3 regions of the Vagococcus penaei genome follow, and region 3 is predicted to be linked to each of the others. Evidence: a T-box and tRNA genes for the amino acid it is inferred to sense, from the RefSeq annotation. Region 3 holds a T-box; the other regions hold tRNA genes.
What was found. A T-box is a leader RNA that pairs with one kind of tRNA and senses whether it is charged. The one in region 3 lies ahead of pheS (phenylalanine--tRNA ligase subunit alpha), so its partner is inferred to be a tRNA-Phe.
Positions count from the first base shown of each region.

Region 1 (6,103 bases), 310 kb from region 3:
AAGCCTTTGCTTCATCAAGTAAACTAGGTTGATTTTGTGCAGCCTCATTCACCTCAACGACTGTTCCCGAAACAGGTGATTCATATTCAACTACAGCTTTTTCAGCTTCTAGCTCAACAACTTCGTCACCTAATTCAACAATTGTACCGACTTTTGGAAAAGAAGCAAAACTAATTTTTCCTAAATCATCTTGTGCTTGTTCAGACAAACCAACTCTAATCAAGTCTCCTTCTTCTTTAATCCATAAATTTTTATCAGTCATCAATTTTACCTCCTAATTTAAAAATGCTTCCTCATATTCTTTTTCCTTAAAACCAAGTAATACCTGATTATTGGCTAATAGCATAATCGGACGCTTAATAAGCATACCATCAACTGTCAAACGACTTGCCGCTTCTTCCACAGTAAATTCATTAACAATATCTTTCAGATGCTGCTCCCGATATTTGATACCACTAGTATTAAAGAAACGTCGAATAGGATAATCATTATCATTCATCCATGTAATTAATAAATCTTTTGCTGGTGGTTCTTCTATCATATTAATTATCTTGTAATCAATCGCGTGCTCATCTAACCAGACTTTAGCTTTTTTGCAAGTTGAACACTTTGGGTACCAATAAAACGTTACCATTATATCAACCTCTCTTTCTCTATTGTAGTATATCATAGTCATTTATAAAAAAATATCCTAGACTAATAATGTTTAAAAAAATTAGTAAACTATGTTATAATTGATTAGTTAGTTAGCCGATTACAATATTACTTTAGGAGGCCCCTATGAAGAAATCATCGAGTAATAAAGAAGATTACCTAAAAGCGATTTATGAGAATAATGGTATTGATGAATTCGTTTCTAATAAAACCTTATCGCAACATTTAAATGTCTCACCTGCTTCAGTCACAGAAATGGTAGAAAAACTTCAAAGTGACGGCCTTTTAGAATATAAGCCTTATACTGGTGTCAAATTAACATTAAATGGTCTTAATCAAACCATTACAATCATCAGAAATCATCGAATTATCGAAACCTTTCTATATGACAAACTAGGCTATTCACTTCATGATTTGCACCATTTATCTGAAGAATTAGAACACGTTAAAGATCCTATCTTTTTTGATCGCTTATTTACATACTTAAGTAAACCAAAAACTTGCCCGCATGGTGGAATCATTCCAACACATGATAACTATCGAGAGCCTTCTTTAATACCTATTTCTGATTTTAAACCAGGTGATTCCTTAATAATTGGCCGCGTTATGGATGATACTTCCGTTTTAAATTATATGTCGTCAATTAACTTAACGGTAGGTGATACTATCCATATAGTAGATATTGATCATTTTAACGAATTGATTGTCTTTACAATTAATCAATCAGATAAAACATTTCATATTAGCCTAAAACAAGCACACTTGATTTTTTCTAGTTATACTTAAACTGTTGGAAGTTAAATCTCCAACAGTTTTTTACTAAATTCGTACAATAAAAGATGAGAAAAAAGAAGATAGAATATGAGAAAACTCAATCTATCTTCTTTTTATTTTATATACTAATCAATAATTATATACTGGGCTAGCTGGATTCGAACCAACGAGTGACGGAGTCAAAGTCCGTTGCCTTACCGCTTGGCTATAGCCCATTAAAAAAGGCGACTGATGGGAATCGAACCCACGCGTGTCGGAACCACAATCCGATGCGTTAACCACTTCGCCACAATCGCCATATTAAAAAAATGGAGGGAGGCAGATTCGAACTGCCGAACCCGAAGGAGCGGATTTACAGTCCGCCGCGTTTAGCCACTTCGCTATCCCTCCAAAATGGCGCAAGACAGAATCGAACTGCCGACACACGGAGCTTCAATCCGTTGCTCTACCAACTGAGCTACTGCGCCTAAACGGTCCCGACGGGATTTGAACCCGCGATCTCCTGCGTGACAGGCAGGCATGTTAACCCCTACACCACGGAACCATTTAAAAAGTTTATGGATTCGAACCATCTATTCTTATTGGCTAAATAAGACTTTTCCCATCTGAAAACTTTATATATTTATTGTTATGACCCGTACGGGAATCGAACCCGTGTTACCGCCGTGAAAGGGCGGTGTCTTAACCGCTTGACCAACGGGCCTATTATCTATCTAGCATGGCAATGTCCTACTCTCACAAAGAGAAACCCTTCACTACCCTCGGCGCTAAGAAACTTAACTACTGTGTTCGACATGGTTACAGGTGTATCCTTCTTGCCATTATTACCATACTATAAAATAAACTGGGCTAGCTGGATTCGAACCAACGAGTGACGGAGTCAAAGTCCGTTGCCTTACCGCTTGGCTATAGCCCATTAAAAGGGCGACTGATGGGAATCGAACCCACGCGTGTCGGAACCACAATCCGATGCGTTAACCACTTCGCCACAATCGCCATAATACTATTAAAATAAAAAATCTAACTAATACCGGCGGCCGGGGTCGAACCGGCACGCCCTTGCGGGCACAGGATTTTGAGTCCAGCGCGTCTGCCAATTCCGCCACGCCGGCATATATTAATTAGAAAAAGGCGGTAACCGGATTTGAACCGATGATAAAGGTGTTGCAGACCTCTGCCTTACCACTTGGCTATACCGCCATACCATATTAAAACTGGGCTAGCTGGATTCGAACCAACGAGTGACGGAGTCAAAGTCCGTTGCCTTACCGCTTGGCTATAGCCCAATAAAAAAAGGCGACTGATGGGAATCGAACCCACGCGTGTCGGAACCACAATCCGATGCGTTAACCACTTCGCCACAATCGCCATAATACTATTGAAGCAACAGGGGTAGTAGGACTCGAACCCACGCTGACGGTTTTGGAGACCGTAGTTCTACCACTAAACTATACCCCTATAAAAATGGAGGGAGGCAGATTCGAACTGCCGAACCCGAAGGAGCGGATTTACAGTCCGCCGCGTTTAGCCACTTCGCTATCCCTCCAAAATGGCGCAAGACAGAATCGAACTGCCGACACACGGAGCTTCAATCCGTTGCTCTACCAACTGAGCTACTGCGCCTAAACGGTCCCGACGGGATTTGAACCCGCGATCTCCTGCGTGACAGGCAGGCATGTTAACCCCTACACCACGGAACCATTTAAAAAGTTTATGGATTCGAACCATCTATTCTTATTGGCTAAATAAGACTTTTCCCATCTGAAAACTTTATATATTTATTGTTATGACCCGTACGGGAATCGAACCCGTGTTACCGCCGTGAAAGGGCGGTGTCTTAACCGCTTGACCAACGGGCCTTATTTATTATTTTACGGAGAGTAAGGGATTCGAACCCTTGAGACAGTTATTACCGCCTACATGATTTCCAATCATGCTCCTTCGGCCAACTCGGACAACTCTCCAAGCTTTAGCTTTTAATGACTCTTTAAAAGGACTCCGGCAGTAGGACTCGAACCTACGACATCATGATTAACAGTCATGCGCTACTACCAACTGAGCTATGCCGGAATACTTATAAATGCGTGGCAGCGTCCTACTCTCACAAAGAGAAACCCTTCACTACCCTCGGCGCTAAGAAGCTTAACTGCTGTGTTCGGCATGGTTACAGGTGTATCCTTCTTGCCATCGCCACCACACTTCTATAAGTGTTCTATTTAATTAAGTGATTGCTCACTCAAAACTGGATTTGAAGTTATCATTAACATAAGTGACACCGTTTATTTGGTTAAGTCCTCGATCGATTAGTACTAGTCCGCTCCATACATCACTGTACTTCCACTCCTAGCCTATCTACCTGATCATCTCTCAGGGATCTTACTTTCTTAAAGAAATGGGAAATCTCATCTTGAGGGGGGCTTCACGCTTAGATGCTTTCAGCGTTTATCCCGTCCATACATAGCTACCCAGCAATGCCCTTGGCAGAACAACTGGTACACCAGAGGTATGTCCATCCCGGTCCTCTCGTACTAAGGACAGCTCCTCTCAAATTTCCAACGCCCGCGACGGATAGGGACCGAACTGTCTCACGACGTTCTGAACCCAGCTCGCGTGCCGCTTTAATGGGCGAACAGCCCAACCCTTGGGACCGACTACAGCCCCAGGATGCGACGAGCCGACATCGAGGTGCCAAACCTCCCCGTCGATGTGAACTCTTGGGGGAGATAAGCCTGTTATCCCCAGGGTAGCTTTTATCCGTTGAGCGATGGCCCTTCCATGCGGAACCACCGGATCACTAAGCCCGACTTTCGTCCCTGCTCGAGTTGTAACTCTCGCAGTCAAGCTCCCTTTTGCCTTTACACTCTTCGAATGATTTCCAACCATTCTGAGGGAACCTTTGGGCGCCTCCGTTACATTTTAGGAGGCGACCGCCCCAGTCAAACTGTCCATCTGACACTGTCTCCCGCCACGATAAGTGGCGCGGGTTAGACTGGTCATAACACAAGGGTAGTATCCCACCAATGCCTCCCTCGAAACTAGCGTTCCGAGTTCAACGGCTCCTACCTATCCTGTACATGTGTCACAAACAGTCAATATCAAACTACAGTAAAGCTCCATGGGGTCTTTCCGTCCTGTCGCGGGTAACCTGCATCTTCACAGGTACTAAAATTTCACCGAGTCTCTTGTTGAGACAGTGCCCAAATCGTTACGCCTTTCGTGCGGGTCGGAACTTACCCGACAAGGAATTTCGCTACCTTAGGACCGTTATAGTTACGGCCGCCGTTTACTGGGGCTTCAATTCTGAGCTTCGCTATTGCTAACCCATCCTCTTAACCTTCCAGCACCGGGCAGGCGTCAGCCCCTATACGTCATCTTTCGATTTTGCAGAGACCTGTGTTTTTGATAAACAGTCGCTTGGGCCTATTCACTGCGGCTAAACTTGCGTTTAGCACCCCTTCTCCCGAAGTTACGGGGTCATTTTGCCGAGTTCCTTAACAAGAGTTCTCTCGCTCACCTTAGGATTCTCTCCTCGACTACCTGTGTCGGTTTGCGGTACGGGTCGTTTGCTTCTAACTAGAAGATTTTCTTGACAGTGTGATATTGGAACTTCGGTACTAAATTTCCCTCCACATCACAACTCGTCCTTAGAGGTGTAAGCATTTGACTCACACCAAGACTTGTTGCTTATACGCACATATCCAACAGTGCGCTTCCGTAACCTCCTGTGTCCCTCCATTGTTCAAACAAAACAAACGAGTACAGGAATCTCAACCTGTTGTCCATCGCCTACGCCTATCGGCCTCGGCTTAGGTCCCGACTAACCCTGGGAGGACGAGCCTTCCCCAGGAAACCTTAGTCATTCGGTGGACAGGATTCTCACCTGTCTTTCGCTACTCATACCGGCATTCTCACTTCTAAGCGCTCCACTAGTCCTCACGATCTAGCTTCAACGCCCTTAGAACGCTCTCCTACCATAGAACCAAAGGTTCTATCCACAGTTTCGGTAATATGTTTAGCCCCGGTACATTTTCGGCGCAAGGGCACTCGACTAGTGAGCTATTACGCACTCTTTAAATGGTGGCTGCTTCTAAGCCAACATCCTAGTTGTTTGTGCACCCTCACATCCTTTTCCACTTAACATATATTTTGGGACCTTAACTGGTGGTCTGGGCTGTTTCCCTTTCGACAATGGATCTTATCACTCACTGTCTGACTCCCGGATATAAATGAATGGCATTCGGAGTTTATCTGAATTCGGTAACCCAAGACGGGCCCCTAGTCCAAACAGTGCTCTACCTCCATCATTCTTAATTCCGAGGCTAGCCCTAAAGCTATTTCGGAGAGAACCAGCTATCTCCAAGTTCGATTGGAATTTCTCCGCTACCCACACCTCATCCCCGCACTTTTCAACGTACGTGGGTTCGGTCCTCCAGTGCGTTTTACCGCACCTTCAACCTGGACATGGGTAGGTCACATGGTTTCGGGTCTACAACTACATACTACGTCGCCCTATTCAGACTCGCTTTCGCTACGGCTCCGCTTCTTCAGCTTAACCTCGCATGCAATCGTAACTCGCCGGTTCATTCTGCAAAAGGCACGCCATCACCCATTAACGGGCTTTGACTTTTTGTAGGCACACGGTTTCAGGTTCTATTTCACTCCCCTTCCGGGGTGC
Region 1 is NZ_CP019609.1:2,040,837-2,046,939, reverse strand. Features, by position in the region: gene BW732_RS09785 (glycine cleavage system H family protein) at 1-262, opposite strand, end outside; gene BW732_RS09780 (arsenate reductase family protein) at 275-634, opposite strand; gene BW732_RS09775 (metal-dependent transcriptional regulator) at 781-1,440, shown strand; tRNA gene BW732_RS09770 (tRNA-Gln) at 1,572-1,643, opposite strand; tRNA gene BW732_RS09765 (tRNA-His) at 1,652-1,724, opposite strand; tRNA gene BW732_RS09760 (tRNA-Tyr) at 1,738-1,818, opposite strand; tRNA gene BW732_RS09755 (tRNA-Phe) at 1,823-1,895, opposite strand; tRNA gene BW732_RS09750 (tRNA-Asp) at 1,900-1,972, opposite strand; tRNA gene BW732_RS09745 (tRNA-Glu) at 2,060-2,131, opposite strand; rRNA gene rrf (5S ribosomal RNA) at 2,145-2,260, opposite strand; tRNA gene BW732_RS09735 (tRNA-Gln) at 2,273-2,344, opposite strand; tRNA gene BW732_RS09730 (tRNA-His) at 2,352-2,424, opposite strand; tRNA gene BW732_RS09725 (tRNA-Leu) at 2,457-2,540, opposite strand; tRNA gene BW732_RS09720 (tRNA-Cys) at 2,558-2,628, opposite strand; tRNA gene BW732_RS09715 (tRNA-Gln) at 2,643-2,714, opposite strand; tRNA gene BW732_RS09710 (tRNA-His) at 2,724-2,796, opposite strand; tRNA gene BW732_RS09705 (tRNA-Trp) at 2,816-2,886, opposite strand; tRNA gene BW732_RS09700 (tRNA-Tyr) at 2,894-2,974, opposite strand; tRNA gene BW732_RS09695 (tRNA-Phe) at 2,979-3,051, opposite strand; tRNA gene BW732_RS09690 (tRNA-Asp) at 3,056-3,128, opposite strand; tRNA gene BW732_RS09685 (tRNA-Glu) at 3,216-3,287, opposite strand; tRNA gene BW732_RS09680 (tRNA-Ser) at 3,303-3,392, opposite strand; tRNA gene BW732_RS09675 (tRNA-Asn) at 3,425-3,498, opposite strand; rRNA gene rrf (5S ribosomal RNA) at 3,511-3,626, opposite strand; rRNA gene BW732_RS09665 (23S ribosomal RNA) at 3,712-6,103, opposite strand, start outside.
Region 1: it encodes a tRNA-Phe, which carries the amino acid that the T-box ahead of pheS (phenylalanine--tRNA ligase subunit alpha) is inferred to sense. The anticodon was not compared.

Region 2 (6,103 bases), 1.1 Mb from region 3:
CTTGGAGATAGCTGGTTCTCTCCGAAATAGCTTTAGGGCTAGCCTCGGAATTAAGAATGATGGAGGTAGAGCACTGTTTGGACTAGGGGCCCGTCTTGGGTTACCGAATTCAGATAAACTCCGAATGCCATTCATTTATATCCGGGAGTCAGACAGTGAGTGATAAGATCCATTGTCGAAAGGGAAACAGCCCAGACCACCAGTTAAGGTCCCAAAATATATGTTAAGTGGAAAAGGATGTGAGGGTGCACAAACAACTAGGATGTTGGCTTAGAAGCAGCCACCATTTAAAGAGTGCGTAATAGCTCACTAGTCGAGTGCCCTTGCGCCGAAAATGTACCGGGGCTAAACATATTACCGAAACTGTGGATAGAACCTTTGGTTCTATGGTAGGAGAGCGTTCTAAGGGCGTTGAAGCTAGATCGTGAGGACTAGTGGAGCGCTTAGAAGTGAGAATGCCGGTATGAGTAGCGAAAGACAGGTGAGAATCCTGTCCACCGAATGACTAAGGTTTCCTGGGGAAGGCTCGTCCTCCCAGGGTTAGTCGGGACCTAAGCCGAGGCCGATAGGCGTAGGCGATGGACAACAGGTTGAGATTCCTGTACTCGTTTGTTTTGTTTGAACAATGGAGGGACACAGGAGGTTACGGAAGCGCACTGTTGGATATGTGCGTATAAGCAACAAGTCTTGGTGTGAGTCAAATGCTTACACCTCTAAGGACGAGTTGTGATGTGGAGGGAAATTTAGTACCGAAGTTCCAATATCACACTGTCAAGAAAATCTTCTAGTTAGAAGCAAACGACCCGTACCGCAAACCGACACAGGTAGTCGAGGAGAGAATCCTAAGGTGAGCGAGAGAACTCTTGTTAAGGAACTCGGCAAAATGACCCCGTAACTTCGGGAGAAGGGGTGCTAAACGCAAGTTTAGCCGCAGTGAATAGGCCCAAGCGACTGTTTATCAAAAACACAGGTCTCTGCAAAATCGAAAGATGACGTATAGGGGCTGACGCCTGCCCGGTGCTGGAAGGTTAAGAGGATGGGTTAGCAATAGCGAAGCTCAGAATTGAAGCCCCAGTAAACGGCGGCCGTAACTATAACGGTCCTAAGGTAGCGAAATTCCTTGTCGGGTAAGTTCCGACCCGCACGAAAGGCGTAACGATTTGGGCACTGTCTCAACAAGAGACTCGGTGAAATTTTAGTACCTGTGAAGATGCAGGTTACCCGCGACAGGACGGAAAGACCCCATGGAGCTTTACTGTAGTTTGATATTGACTGTTTGTGACACATGTACAGGATAGGTAGGAGCCGTTGAACTCGGAACGCTAGTTTCGAGGGAGGCATTGGTGGGATACTACCCTTGTGTTATGACCAGTCTAACCCGCGCCACTTATCGTGGCGGGAGACAGTGTCAGATGGACAGTTTGACTGGGGCGGTCGCCTCCTAAAATGTAACGGAGGCGCCCAAAGGTTCCCTCAGAATGGTTGGAAATCATTCGAAGAGTGTAAAGGCAAAAGGGAGCTTGACTGCGAGAGTTACAACTCGAGCAGGGACGAAAGTCGGGCTTAGTGATCCGGTGGTTCCGCATGGAAGGGCCATCGCTCAACGGATAAAAGCTACCCTGGGGATAACAGGCTTATCTCCCCCAAGAGTTCACATCGACGGGGAGGTTTGGCACCTCGATGTCGGCTCGTCGCATCCTGGGGCTGTAGTCGGTCCCAAGGGTTGGGCTGTTCGCCCATTAAAGCGGCACGCGAGCTGGGTTCAGAACGTCGTGAGACAGTTCGGTCCCTATCCGTCGCGGGCGTTGGAAATTTGAGAGGAGCTGTCCTTAGTACGAGAGGACCGGGATGGACATACCTCTGGTGTACCAGTTGTTCTGCCAAGGGCATTGCTGGGTAGCTATGTATGGACGGGATAAACGCTGAAAGCATCTAAGCGTGAAGCCCCCCTCAAGATGAGATTTCCCATTTCTTTAAGAAAGTAAGATCCCTGAGAGATGATCAGGTAGATAGGCTAGGAGTGGAAGTACAGTGATGTATGGAGCGGACTAGTACTAATCGATCGAGGACTTAACCAAATAAACGGTGTCACTTATGTTAATGATAACTTCAAATCCAGTTTTGAGTGAGCAATCACTTAATTAAATAGAACACTTATAGAAGTGTGGTGGCGATGGCAAGAAGGATACACCTGTAACCATGCCGAACACAGCAGTTAAGCTTCTTAGCGCCGAGGGTAGTGAAGGGTTTCTCTTTGTGAGAGTAGGACGTTGCCACGCATTTATAAGTATTTTTTTTGGAGGTTTAGCTCAGCTGGGAGAGCACCTGCCTTACAAGCAGGGGGTCGGCGGTTCGATCCCGTCAACCTCCATTTTAAATTAGACTCGTTAGCTCAGTTGGTAGAGCATCTGACTTTTAATCAGAGGGTCACTGGTTCGAGCCCAGTACGGGTCATTTTTGCGGGTGTGGCGGAATTGGCAGACGCACTAGATTTAGGATCTAGCGCCTTACGGCGTGGGGGTTCAAGTCCCTTCACCCGCATAAGAAGTTACAGCCGGCTTAGCTCAGTTGGTAGAGCATCTGATTTGTAATCAGAGGGTCGAGGGTTCAAGTCCTTTAGCCGGCATTCTATTTCTAAGCGGAAGTAGTTCAGTGGTAGAACATCACCTTGCCAAGGTGGGGGTCGCGGGTTCGAACCCCGTCTTCCGCTTTTATGTTCCAGCCGGGGTGGCGGAACTGGCAGACGCACAGGACTTAAAATCCTGCGGTGAGTGATCACCGTACCGGTTCGATTCCGGTCCTCGGCATTGCTTTTTAAGCACCCATAGCTCAATTGGATAGAGTGTCTGACTACGGATCAGAAGGTTAGGGGTTCGACTCCTCTTGGGTGCGTCACCTTTTTTACGGGAAGTAGCTCAGCTTGGTAGAGCACTTGGTTTGGGACCAAGGGGTCGCAGGTTCGAATCCTGTCTTCCCGATTTTAATTACGCGGTGTAGCTCAGCTGGCTAGAGCGTCCGGTTCATACCCGGGAGGTCGGGGGTTCGATCCCCTCCGCCGCGATAATTTATAACTTGGACCTTTAGCTCAGTTGGTTAGAGCTCCCGGCTCATAACCGGGCGGTCGTAGGTTCGAGTCCTACAAGGTCCATTGTTATGGAATTGTATGGTTTTTGCTAATATTATGGAGGATTACCCAAGTCCGGCTGAAGGGAACGGTCTTGAAAACCGTCAGGTGTGTAAAAGCACGCAAGGGTTCGAATCCCTTATCCTCCTTTTAAAAATATCGCGGAGTGGAGCAGTCTGGTAGCTCGTCGGGCTCATAACCCGAAGGTCGTAGGTTCAAATCCTGCCTCCGCAATTAGGTTCCGTGGTGTAGGGGTTAACATGCCTGCCTGTCACGCAGGAGATCGCGGGTTCAAATCCCGTCGGGACCGTTTAAGCGGGTGTAGTTTAGTGGTAAAACTACAGCCTTCCAAGCTGTTGTCGCGAGTTCGATTCTCGTCACCCGCTTTTCTTTAAAAATTAGGGCCTATAGCTCAGCTGGTTAGAGCGCACGCCTGATAAGCGTGAGGTCGATGGTTCGAGTCCATTTAGGCCCATTATTTTAAGGATGGAGAAGTACTCAAGTGGCTGAAGAGGCGCCCCTGCTAAGGGTGTAGGTCGGGAAACTGGCGCGAGGGTTCAAATCCCTCCTTCTCCATAATGATTTATATCATTAATTTAACTTAATTTATTCAGTCTGGCCCGTTGGTCAAGCGGTTAAGACACCGCCCTTTCACGGCGGTAACACGGGTTCGATTCCCGTACGGGTCATTAGCATTTCGGAGGATTACCCAAGTCCGGCTGAAGGGAACGGTCTTGAAAACCGTCAGGTGTGTAAAAGCACGCAAGGGTTCGAATCCCTTATCCTCCTTTTAAAAATATCGCGGAGTGGAGCAGTCTGGTAGCTCGTCGGGCTCATAACCCGAAGGTCGTAGGTTCAAATCCTGCCTCCGCAATTAGGTTCCGTGGTGTAGGGGTTAACATGCCTGCCTGTCACGCAGGAGATCGCGGGTTCAAATCCCGTCGGGACCGTTTTAGGCGCAGTAGCTCAGTTGGTAGAGCAACGGATTGAAGCTCCGTGTGTCGGCAGTTCGATTCTGTCCTGCGCCATCCAAATCCATTAAGCGGGTGTAGTTTAGTGGTAAAACTACAGCCTTCCAAGCTGTTGTCGCGAGTTCGATTCTCGTCACCCGCTTTTCTTTAAAAATTAGGGCCTATAGCTCAGCTGGTTAGAGCGCACGCCTGATAAGCGTGAGGTCGATGGTTCGAGTCCATTTAGGCCCATTATTTTAAGGATGGAGAAGTACTCAAGTGGCTGAAGAGGCGCCCCTGCTAAGGGTGTAGGTCGGGAAACTGGCGCGAGGGTTCAAATCCCTCCTTCTCCATATTAAGTTTTCTCTATTAATAATAAAATATTTTTTATCTAGGCCCGTTGGTCAAGCGGTTAAGACACCGCCCTTTCACGGCGGTAACACGGGTTCGATTCCCGTACGGGTCATATAAGCTCAAAATTGTGTAAATCAATTTTGAGCTTATTTTTTTTATATTTCATTAGGAGGTTGTAATACGTGAAACTAAAATTAACAATGAAAGAACGACTGTACATCGGTATGATGGTATTTGGTTTATTTTTTGGAGCAGGTAACCTCATTTTTCCGATTCAAATTGGTCAAGAGGCTGGGGCAAATGTCTTGTTAGCGAACATGGGATTTTTGGTTACTGGTATTGGCTTACCATTTTTAGGAATCGTAGCATTTGGAACGTCAGATAGCGAAAGTTTAATGGATTTAGGTAATCGTGTTGGACCTCGCTATGCTAAGATATTAACCACAATTCTCTATTTAATTATTGGTCCATTATTTGCGCTACCTAGACTAGCAACTACATCTTTTGAGGTCGGTTTCGCACCATTCGTTAAATCAGATTATCAAATCATTAGTTTATTGGCTTTTACATTAATTTTCTTTAGCGTTGTTTGGTTTTTTTCACGTAAACCTAGTAGAATTTTGGATTATATTGGTAAATTTTTAACCCCGTTATTTTTAATTTTGTTAGCTATTATTCTTTTATTTGCTTTTCTCAAACCAATGGGATCCATCACTCATGCTAGTATACAAGGCGGATATCAAAATCATGCATTTTTAACTGGCTTTACAGCTGGGTACAATACACTTGATGCCTTAGCAGCACTAGCTTTTGGTACGATTATTGTTGATAGCATGAAATCATTGGGTATTAAGCAACCTAAATATATTGCTCTCGAGTTATCAAAAGCAGGAATGATTGGTATTGTCATCATGGGGGTTCTTTATACATTGTTATCATTAACTGGAACCATGAGTTTAGGTGAATTTTCTGTTAATGCTAATGGAGGTATTACGCTAGCCCAAATCTCACACTATTATTTAGGCAATTTTGGTAGTTTTTTATTAGCGATTATTGTTTTGATCGCTTGTGTTAAAACTGCTATCGGTTTATCTACAGCATTTGCTAAAACATTTGACTTATTATATCCGAAAGTGAATTATGTCACATTTGTAGTTATTGCTTTAACCAGTTCATTTATTATTTCTAATTTTGGTTTAACGCGACTTATTGCAATTTCTATTCCTGTTCTGATGTTTATTTATCCTTTAGCAATGACACTAATTTTAATGTCACTTGGAGCTCATATTTTTGATAGACGTCCTGTAATCTATCGTACAGTAACACTTTTTACGTTGGTCGCATCGAGTATCGATTGTATTAATGCACTGCCCAAAACATTTATTCAAAGGTACCCGATATTAATGAATATCCTGTCTTTTGCGGATCATTATTTACCGTTGTTTCGTTTAGGTTTAAGTTGGGTGCCATTTGCTTGTCTTGGTTTATTAGTTGGTTTAATTATTAGTCACTATCAACTTAAAAAAGATGCTTAAAAAAGTCTACCAACGAAAGTTATTTCGTTGGTAGACTTTTATTTATTATAAGTAATATTTGCGATATAGTGTTAAATCATCATTTAGTTCATAAACAAGTGGTTGCCCTGTAGGGATTTCTAGACCCATAATATCATCAT
Region 2 is NZ_CP019609.1:1,292,397-1,298,499, reverse strand. Features, by position in the region: rRNA gene BW732_RS06245 (23S ribosomal RNA) at 1-2,078, shown strand, start outside; rRNA gene rrf (5S ribosomal RNA) at 2,164-2,279, shown strand; tRNA gene BW732_RS06235 (tRNA-Val) at 2,299-2,371, shown strand; tRNA gene BW732_RS06230 (tRNA-Lys) at 2,382-2,454, shown strand; tRNA gene BW732_RS06225 (tRNA-Leu) at 2,460-2,541, shown strand; tRNA gene BW732_RS06220 (tRNA-Thr) at 2,554-2,626, shown strand; tRNA gene BW732_RS06215 (tRNA-Gly) at 2,639-2,710, shown strand; tRNA gene BW732_RS06210 (tRNA-Leu) at 2,722-2,807, shown strand; tRNA gene BW732_RS06205 (tRNA-Arg) at 2,819-2,892, shown strand; tRNA gene BW732_RS06200 (tRNA-Pro) at 2,905-2,978, shown strand; tRNA gene BW732_RS06195 (tRNA-Met) at 2,988-3,061, shown strand; tRNA gene BW732_RS06190 (tRNA-Ile) at 3,075-3,148, shown strand; tRNA gene BW732_RS06185 (tRNA-Ser) at 3,184-3,273, shown strand; tRNA gene BW732_RS06180 (tRNA-Met) at 3,285-3,358, shown strand; tRNA gene BW732_RS06175 (tRNA-Asp) at 3,362-3,434, shown strand; tRNA gene BW732_RS06170 (tRNA-Gly) at 3,440-3,510, shown strand; tRNA gene BW732_RS06165 (tRNA-Ile) at 3,526-3,599, shown strand; tRNA gene BW732_RS06160 (tRNA-Ser) at 3,613-3,700, shown strand; tRNA gene BW732_RS06155 (tRNA-Glu) at 3,742-3,813, shown strand; tRNA gene BW732_RS06150 (tRNA-Ser) at 3,824-3,913, shown strand; tRNA gene BW732_RS06145 (tRNA-Met) at 3,925-3,998, shown strand; tRNA gene BW732_RS06140 (tRNA-Asp) at 4,002-4,074, shown strand; tRNA gene BW732_RS06135 (tRNA-Phe) at 4,080-4,152, shown strand; tRNA gene BW732_RS06130 (tRNA-Gly) at 4,167-4,237, shown strand; tRNA gene BW732_RS06125 (tRNA-Ile) at 4,253-4,326, shown strand; tRNA gene BW732_RS06120 (tRNA-Ser) at 4,340-4,427, shown strand; tRNA gene BW732_RS06115 (tRNA-Glu) at 4,469-4,540, shown strand; gene brnQ (branched-chain amino acid transport system II carrier protein) at 4,611-5,963, shown strand; gene gpmA (2,3-diphosphoglycerate-dependent phosphoglycerate mutase) at 6,009-6,103, opposite strand, start outside.
Region 2: it encodes a tRNA-Phe, which carries the amino acid that the T-box ahead of pheS (phenylalanine--tRNA ligase subunit alpha) is inferred to sense. The anticodon was not compared.

Region 3 (6,103 bases):
TCGCGTGGGCATACGGATTAGAAGTTGTTTTCACCTCTTGATTATTATAAATGAACTCATGTGATTGCTGGGCTGCATATATTGAATGGAACATAACATTTAAATGACCGCTAGTTGGATTTTTCATACCAACTGGCTGATCAATCCCACTTGCTACAAATCGATGGTTTTGATCTTCAACAGACCTAGCACCAATCGCAACATAGCTTAATAAATCTTTGACTAATTCTAAATTTTCTGGATACAGCATTTCGTCTGCAGTTGTTAAACCAGTTTCCGTAATCACACGATAGTGAATACGTCGCACAGCATCAATTCCTTTAATCAAATTGACATTACCCGTGGCATTTGGTTGATGTAATAAGCCTTTATAGCCATCACCATTGGTCCGAGGTTTATTAGTATAAACTCGAGGAATAATCAATAGTTTATCTTTCAAACGCTCTTGAACTTCCTGTAATCGTCTAGCATATTCCATTACAGCTTCCTCATCATGTGCTGAACAAGGTCCAATAATGACTAAAAAACGCGAATCTTTCCCACTTAAAATATTAGTTAATTCATTGTCTCGCTGTTGTTTACGTTGTAATGCTTCTCCCGACAAAGCATACCTTTTTAAAACTGTCGCGACATCAATTTTTTGACTGATTGCTTGAAATCCCATACTAGTGCCCCTCCATTATTAGAAAGAACGACTCTATCTTTAATGATAAAGTCGTTCAAAATTCCTTCATTTGTGTAATTTTTTATCTAATTTCACAGTTTAACTCTGCGATTAATGCTTCAGTAATTTTTTCGATAGCCTTTGTTATGTCTTCATCGACCAATGTTCCTTCGTCATCTTGGAATGTTAATGAATAAGCTAACGATTTTTTATCGTTTCCTAACTTCTCACCTTGATACACATCAAATAAATGGACTGAACGTAGGAAGCGACCACCTTTTGCTGTAATGACATCAACAATTTCTTGATTAGTAATTGTTTGATTAACCAAAAGTGCCATGTCACGCTTAATTGATGGGTATTTCCCAACTTCTTGAATGGCAACTTGTTGTACACTTAATTCACATAATTTTTCTAAATCTAATTCAGCCACGTAGGTCTCAATTAAATCCATCTCTTTTGCCATTTTCGGATGAACTTGACCAATAAAACCAACTGTTAAATCATCAATCATTATTTCAGCAGCTCGACCTGGATGTAACTCTACATATTCAGTTGATGCTACATAGCGTACACGTTCACTCACACCAAGGATAGACATCAAATCTTCAACAATCCCTTTTAATGTATAAAAATCAACGGTTGCTGCTGGATGTGACCAATCTTTTTCTTCCCAATTACCCGCAATAGCTAACGCAAGATGCTGTGTTTCAACTGGTAACTCAGTTTTTGATAATGATTCAAAAATATTTCCAATTTCGTAGAAAGCAATTTGATTATTTTTACGTGCTAAATTATAAGCCGTATCAATAAGTAAGCTAGTTGTTAAATTTTGACGTAAAACAGAATGGTCTTGACTCATTGGCCAATCTAATTCAACAACTGCTTTAGGTTCCTTAACAAACTTAGTAGCTAGTTCTGGCGTAGTTAGTGCATAACTGATTGCTTCAGTCAAACCGTTACCTTCTAAATTACGACGAATATCCCGAATGAGTTGTTGTTTTGGCGTCAGTTGACCTGGTAATGAACTACCACTTGGTAAAGTCGAGGGCAAATTATCATACCCATAAATCCGTGCAACTTCTTCAATTAAATCTGCCTCAATCGTTATATCCCAACGACGTGGTGGAATTGTAACTGTAAAATGATGACTATTTTCAGCCACTTCAAAACCTAAACGCTCAAAAATCGCAGTGACTTCCTGAGCCGTTAAACTTGTACCTAATGACTGATTAATTTTATCTAATGTAATAGAAACCGTAACAGATTGAGCTTGATAGGGTGTACTAACAACTGTACCTTGTACAACTTGCCCGCCAGATAACTCAGCAATTAATGCTGCTGCGAAATCACTGGCTTCCATGATGGTTGCTGTATTGATACCACGTTCAAATCGTTTACTAGACTCGCTAGATAGGCCAAATGAACGCGCTGTTCGGCGAATCAATGTTGGCTCAAATAGGGCTGTTTCTAACGCGACAGTGACTGTATTAGAGGTAATTTCAGTCGCTTCACCGCCCATTACACCGGCTAAAGCAACTGGTGTTTTACCATCAGTAATCACTAAGTTATCCGAACTTAATTCACGTTCAACACCATCAAGTGTCGTTAACATTTCACCAGCTACTGCACGACGGACATGGATATTCTGACTATTTAAACGATTGTAATCGAACGCATGTTGAGGTTGACCGAATAATAATAAAACATAGTTTGTTGCATCTACTACATTATTAACTGGGCGAATCCCTTCATTCATTAAACGTGTTTGTAACCAAAGAGGGCTCTCTTTAACGGTAACATTTTTAATGACGCGCATTAAATAAGTTGGTGTATCCTCTGCGTGATCAACCGTTACTTTAACATAATTTTCGACTGAATCACTATCATCTTCTAAAACTTCTTGGCTTGGAAAAGTAACTCGCTTGTTATAAAGTGCAGCTACTTCATATGCAACTCCGCGTAAACTTAGTGCATCTGCCCGGTTTGGTGTGACTGATAACTCGATGATAGCATCGTCCATATCTAAATATGGAAAAACAGCTTCACCTGCTACTGCATGATCTGGTAAAAAATAAATTCCTTCTGCATAAGCTTTTGGAACCACACTGTCAGAGTAACCTAACTCTTGTAATGAACAGACCATTCCTAAAGATACTTCTCCACGCATTTTACCCTTTTTAATTTTAACATTACCAGTGATACGTGAGTTAGGTAAAGCAACAATTACTTTTTTACCTGCTGTGATATTCGGTGCACCACACACAATTTGATATAACTCATCTTCACCAACATCAATTTGACAAATTGATAAATGATCACTGTCTGGATGTGGTTGACATTCTTTCACGTCACCGACAACGATTTTCTTTAACCCTTCTTCAGGAATTGTGACATCTTCGACTTCAATTCCTGAGCGTGACATTTTATCTGCTAATTCATCAACTCTAATGTCCGATAAATCAACTAATTCGTTTAACCATTTATATGAAACTAACATCTTTCTACCCCTTTACGTTAAATTGTTTTAAAAAGCGACGATCATTTTGATAGAAATAACGAATATCATTAACTCCGTATTTCAACATTGCTAAACGATCCGGACCTAAACCAAAGGCAAAACCACTGTATTTTGTTGCGTCAACACCAGACATTTCAAGCACTCGGGGGTGAACAATACCCGCACCTAAGACTTCAATCCAACCAGTGTGTTTACAAACATTACAACCTGCTCCACCGCATTTAAAGCAACTAATATCTACCTCAACAGATGGCTCAGTGAATGGGAAGTAGCTTGGTCTTAAACGAATCTTGCGTTCATCACCAAAGATTTTTTTTAACAACACTTCAAGGGTTCCTTTTAAATCACCCATTGTAATATTTTCATCAATAACTAGTCCTTCAATTTGATGAAATTGATGACTATGTGTCGCGTCATCATTATCACGACGGAAAACTTTACCAGGGCTAATCATTCTTAGAGGCCCTTTTGAAAAATCATGTTGCTCCATTGTTCTTGCTTGAACTGGTGACGTATGTGTCCGTAACAACAAATCATCTGTAATATAAAAAGAATCTTGCATATCACGTGCTGGATGGTCTTTTGGTAAATTCATTCGTTCAAAATTATACTCATCTTGTTCCACTTCATTACCTTCAATTACTTGATAGCCTAATCCTAGGAAGATATCTTCAATCTCTTGAATAATTTGTGTTAATACGTGGGGTGTCCCCGTTTTAACTGTTTTACCTGGTAACGTAACATCAATTGTTTCAGATGCTAATGCTTGATTTAAGACCATTTCTTCTAAATCAATCTTTTTTTGCTCTAAAGCTATCGTCAATTCATCACGCACCTCGTTTGCAAATGCACCCACGACTGGACGCATCTCTGGTGATAAATCTTTCATACTACGTAAAACTTCAGTAATTGAGCCTTTTTTACCTAAAACTTGCACGCGAATATCATTTAATTCAGTTAATCCTTGTACTTGATTAATTTGTGCAAGTGTTGCCGTTTTTAATTGTTCCAATGTATCTTGTAATGACATATTTTCCAACCCTTTCTTTTTTTACTACACAAAAAAGACACCATTCCTGATAAGGAACGATGTCTCGCGGTACCATCCTAATTTGCCTACTAAAAATAAGCATCTCTAAATTGTTAACGATGACTAGCACCGGTTTATTTTAGCAATAAACTACTCAGGAAGTGAACTTCACCTAAATCATCTACAATCTGCTTACAGTCCAATGACAGATTTCCCTTTTGAAGATATTTTTAAGTTACTCTTTTCCCTAAAATGTATTTCTTTATTTATCAGTTAGTCTACAAGATTTCGACTAAAAGGTCAAGTCGTTGGTTGACTAATAGTCACCCAACGTTCACCCCATGACTGAATTTCATCCATCACACGTTTTAAATCTTGGCCTTTTTCGGTTAATTGGTAGACAATTCGATTATTTTCATCTTCAAGGACTAAACGTGCCAGTATTTCTTTTTCTTCAAGTTCTTTTAAACGTTCGACTAAGACACGGTCACTAACATCTGGAATCTTAGAAGCAAGTTCCACAAAGCGCTGTGGCCCCTCTTCTAGTAAGACATCAATAATTAAGCCGTTCCATTTTTTTCCTAAAATTGCAAACGTCTTTTCAAAACGAGGACAGAGTTGAAATTGTCTTTCTCGACATGATGTCATTTAAATCACTCCTAATTCAACATTTGCTACTTACTATTCTATCAATTTAGTATAAATGAAAAAGCTAGACAATGCTAGCTTTTGGCTTAAATTTGAGAGAGTCCGAAGTAAGCAGAGGCTTTGTGTTTCAATTTTTGATACAACGGAACAATAGCTTCTTCGCAAGCGCAATACTTATCGACTAAAGTCACAATGTAACTTTCTTTATATTTTGGTGGCGCAATTGTCGCTCCAAACATGTGTTTTACAATAATATCTTCTTCTAATTTTGAAATTTCAGTTAATTCACGTGCATTTTTTAACGCAATTCTCGGATGGACATAAGCATGCGTGCCATCACCCATTTTTTGGTCTCGCCAATCATAAAAGAATAAATCATGAAGTAACCCTGCACGGGCAGTTGCTCGTTCATCACCATTCCATTTTTTTGCTAATAAATAGCTTCTATATGACACACTAATTGAGTGATCTAATCTATTAGAGTAATGATGTTGTGTAAATTTAGCTAAACTTTGAACCTCGTCAGTAAAAATTAAATCTTCCACAAGTGCAACATATTCTTTATCATTTTTCCAATCTAACGCCATTTTCGAGTCACATACTTTCTTTTTAAATAATCCTTCACAAACCTTTAAACATAAACTATTCTAACATGTAACAAGTATTCCAACCATAAAAGTCAATTAATTTAATAAATTCGTAAATTTTTAAAGCGAAAACATAATAATACCAGCAGCAATTGCAACATTTAGCGATTCTGCTTTCCCTTTAATTGGAATATACAGATTTTTATCCGTTAGCTCTAATAGTTCCTGAGCGACACCTTGTCCCTCATTCCCCATGATAATAGCTAGTTTATCAGTTGACTCGATTTCTCGATAATCAATTGCCTCTTCATTTAATTCAGTGCCATAAACTTGATAATTTTCTTCTTTTAGTTTTAAAATAAAGTCAGTTAAATTAGCCTCTTCAAGCGTTAAATGGTATTGACTACCTTGCATAGCACGGAGTACTTTTGATTGATAGATATCTGCACAACCTTCACCCAAAATAACATGAGTAAAACCAGCGGCATCCGCCGTTCGAATCATTGTTCCAACATTTCCGGGATCCTGCACTCGATCAAGTAATAACATCCGACCTAATTGTTGGTTTTTCACTACCTCAGTTTTACGGATGACCGCGATAATTCCTTGCGGAGTGGGTAAACTAGAAACGACTTTTAAGACGTCATCAGTCA
Region 3 is NZ_CP019609.1:2,349,239-2,355,341, reverse strand. Features, by position in the region: gene BW732_RS11235 (3-deoxy-7-phosphoheptulonate synthase) at 1-664, opposite strand, end outside; gene pheT (phenylalanine--tRNA ligase subunit beta) at 747-3,164, opposite strand; gene pheS (phenylalanine--tRNA ligase subunit alpha) at 3,169-4,215, opposite strand; T-box leader at 4,265-4,477, opposite strand; gene BW732_RS11220 (winged helix-turn-helix transcriptional regulator) at 4,516-4,863, opposite strand; gene BW732_RS11215 (HD domain-containing protein) at 4,950-5,450, opposite strand; gene BW732_RS11210 (TrmH family RNA methyltransferase) at 5,571-6,103, opposite strand, start outside.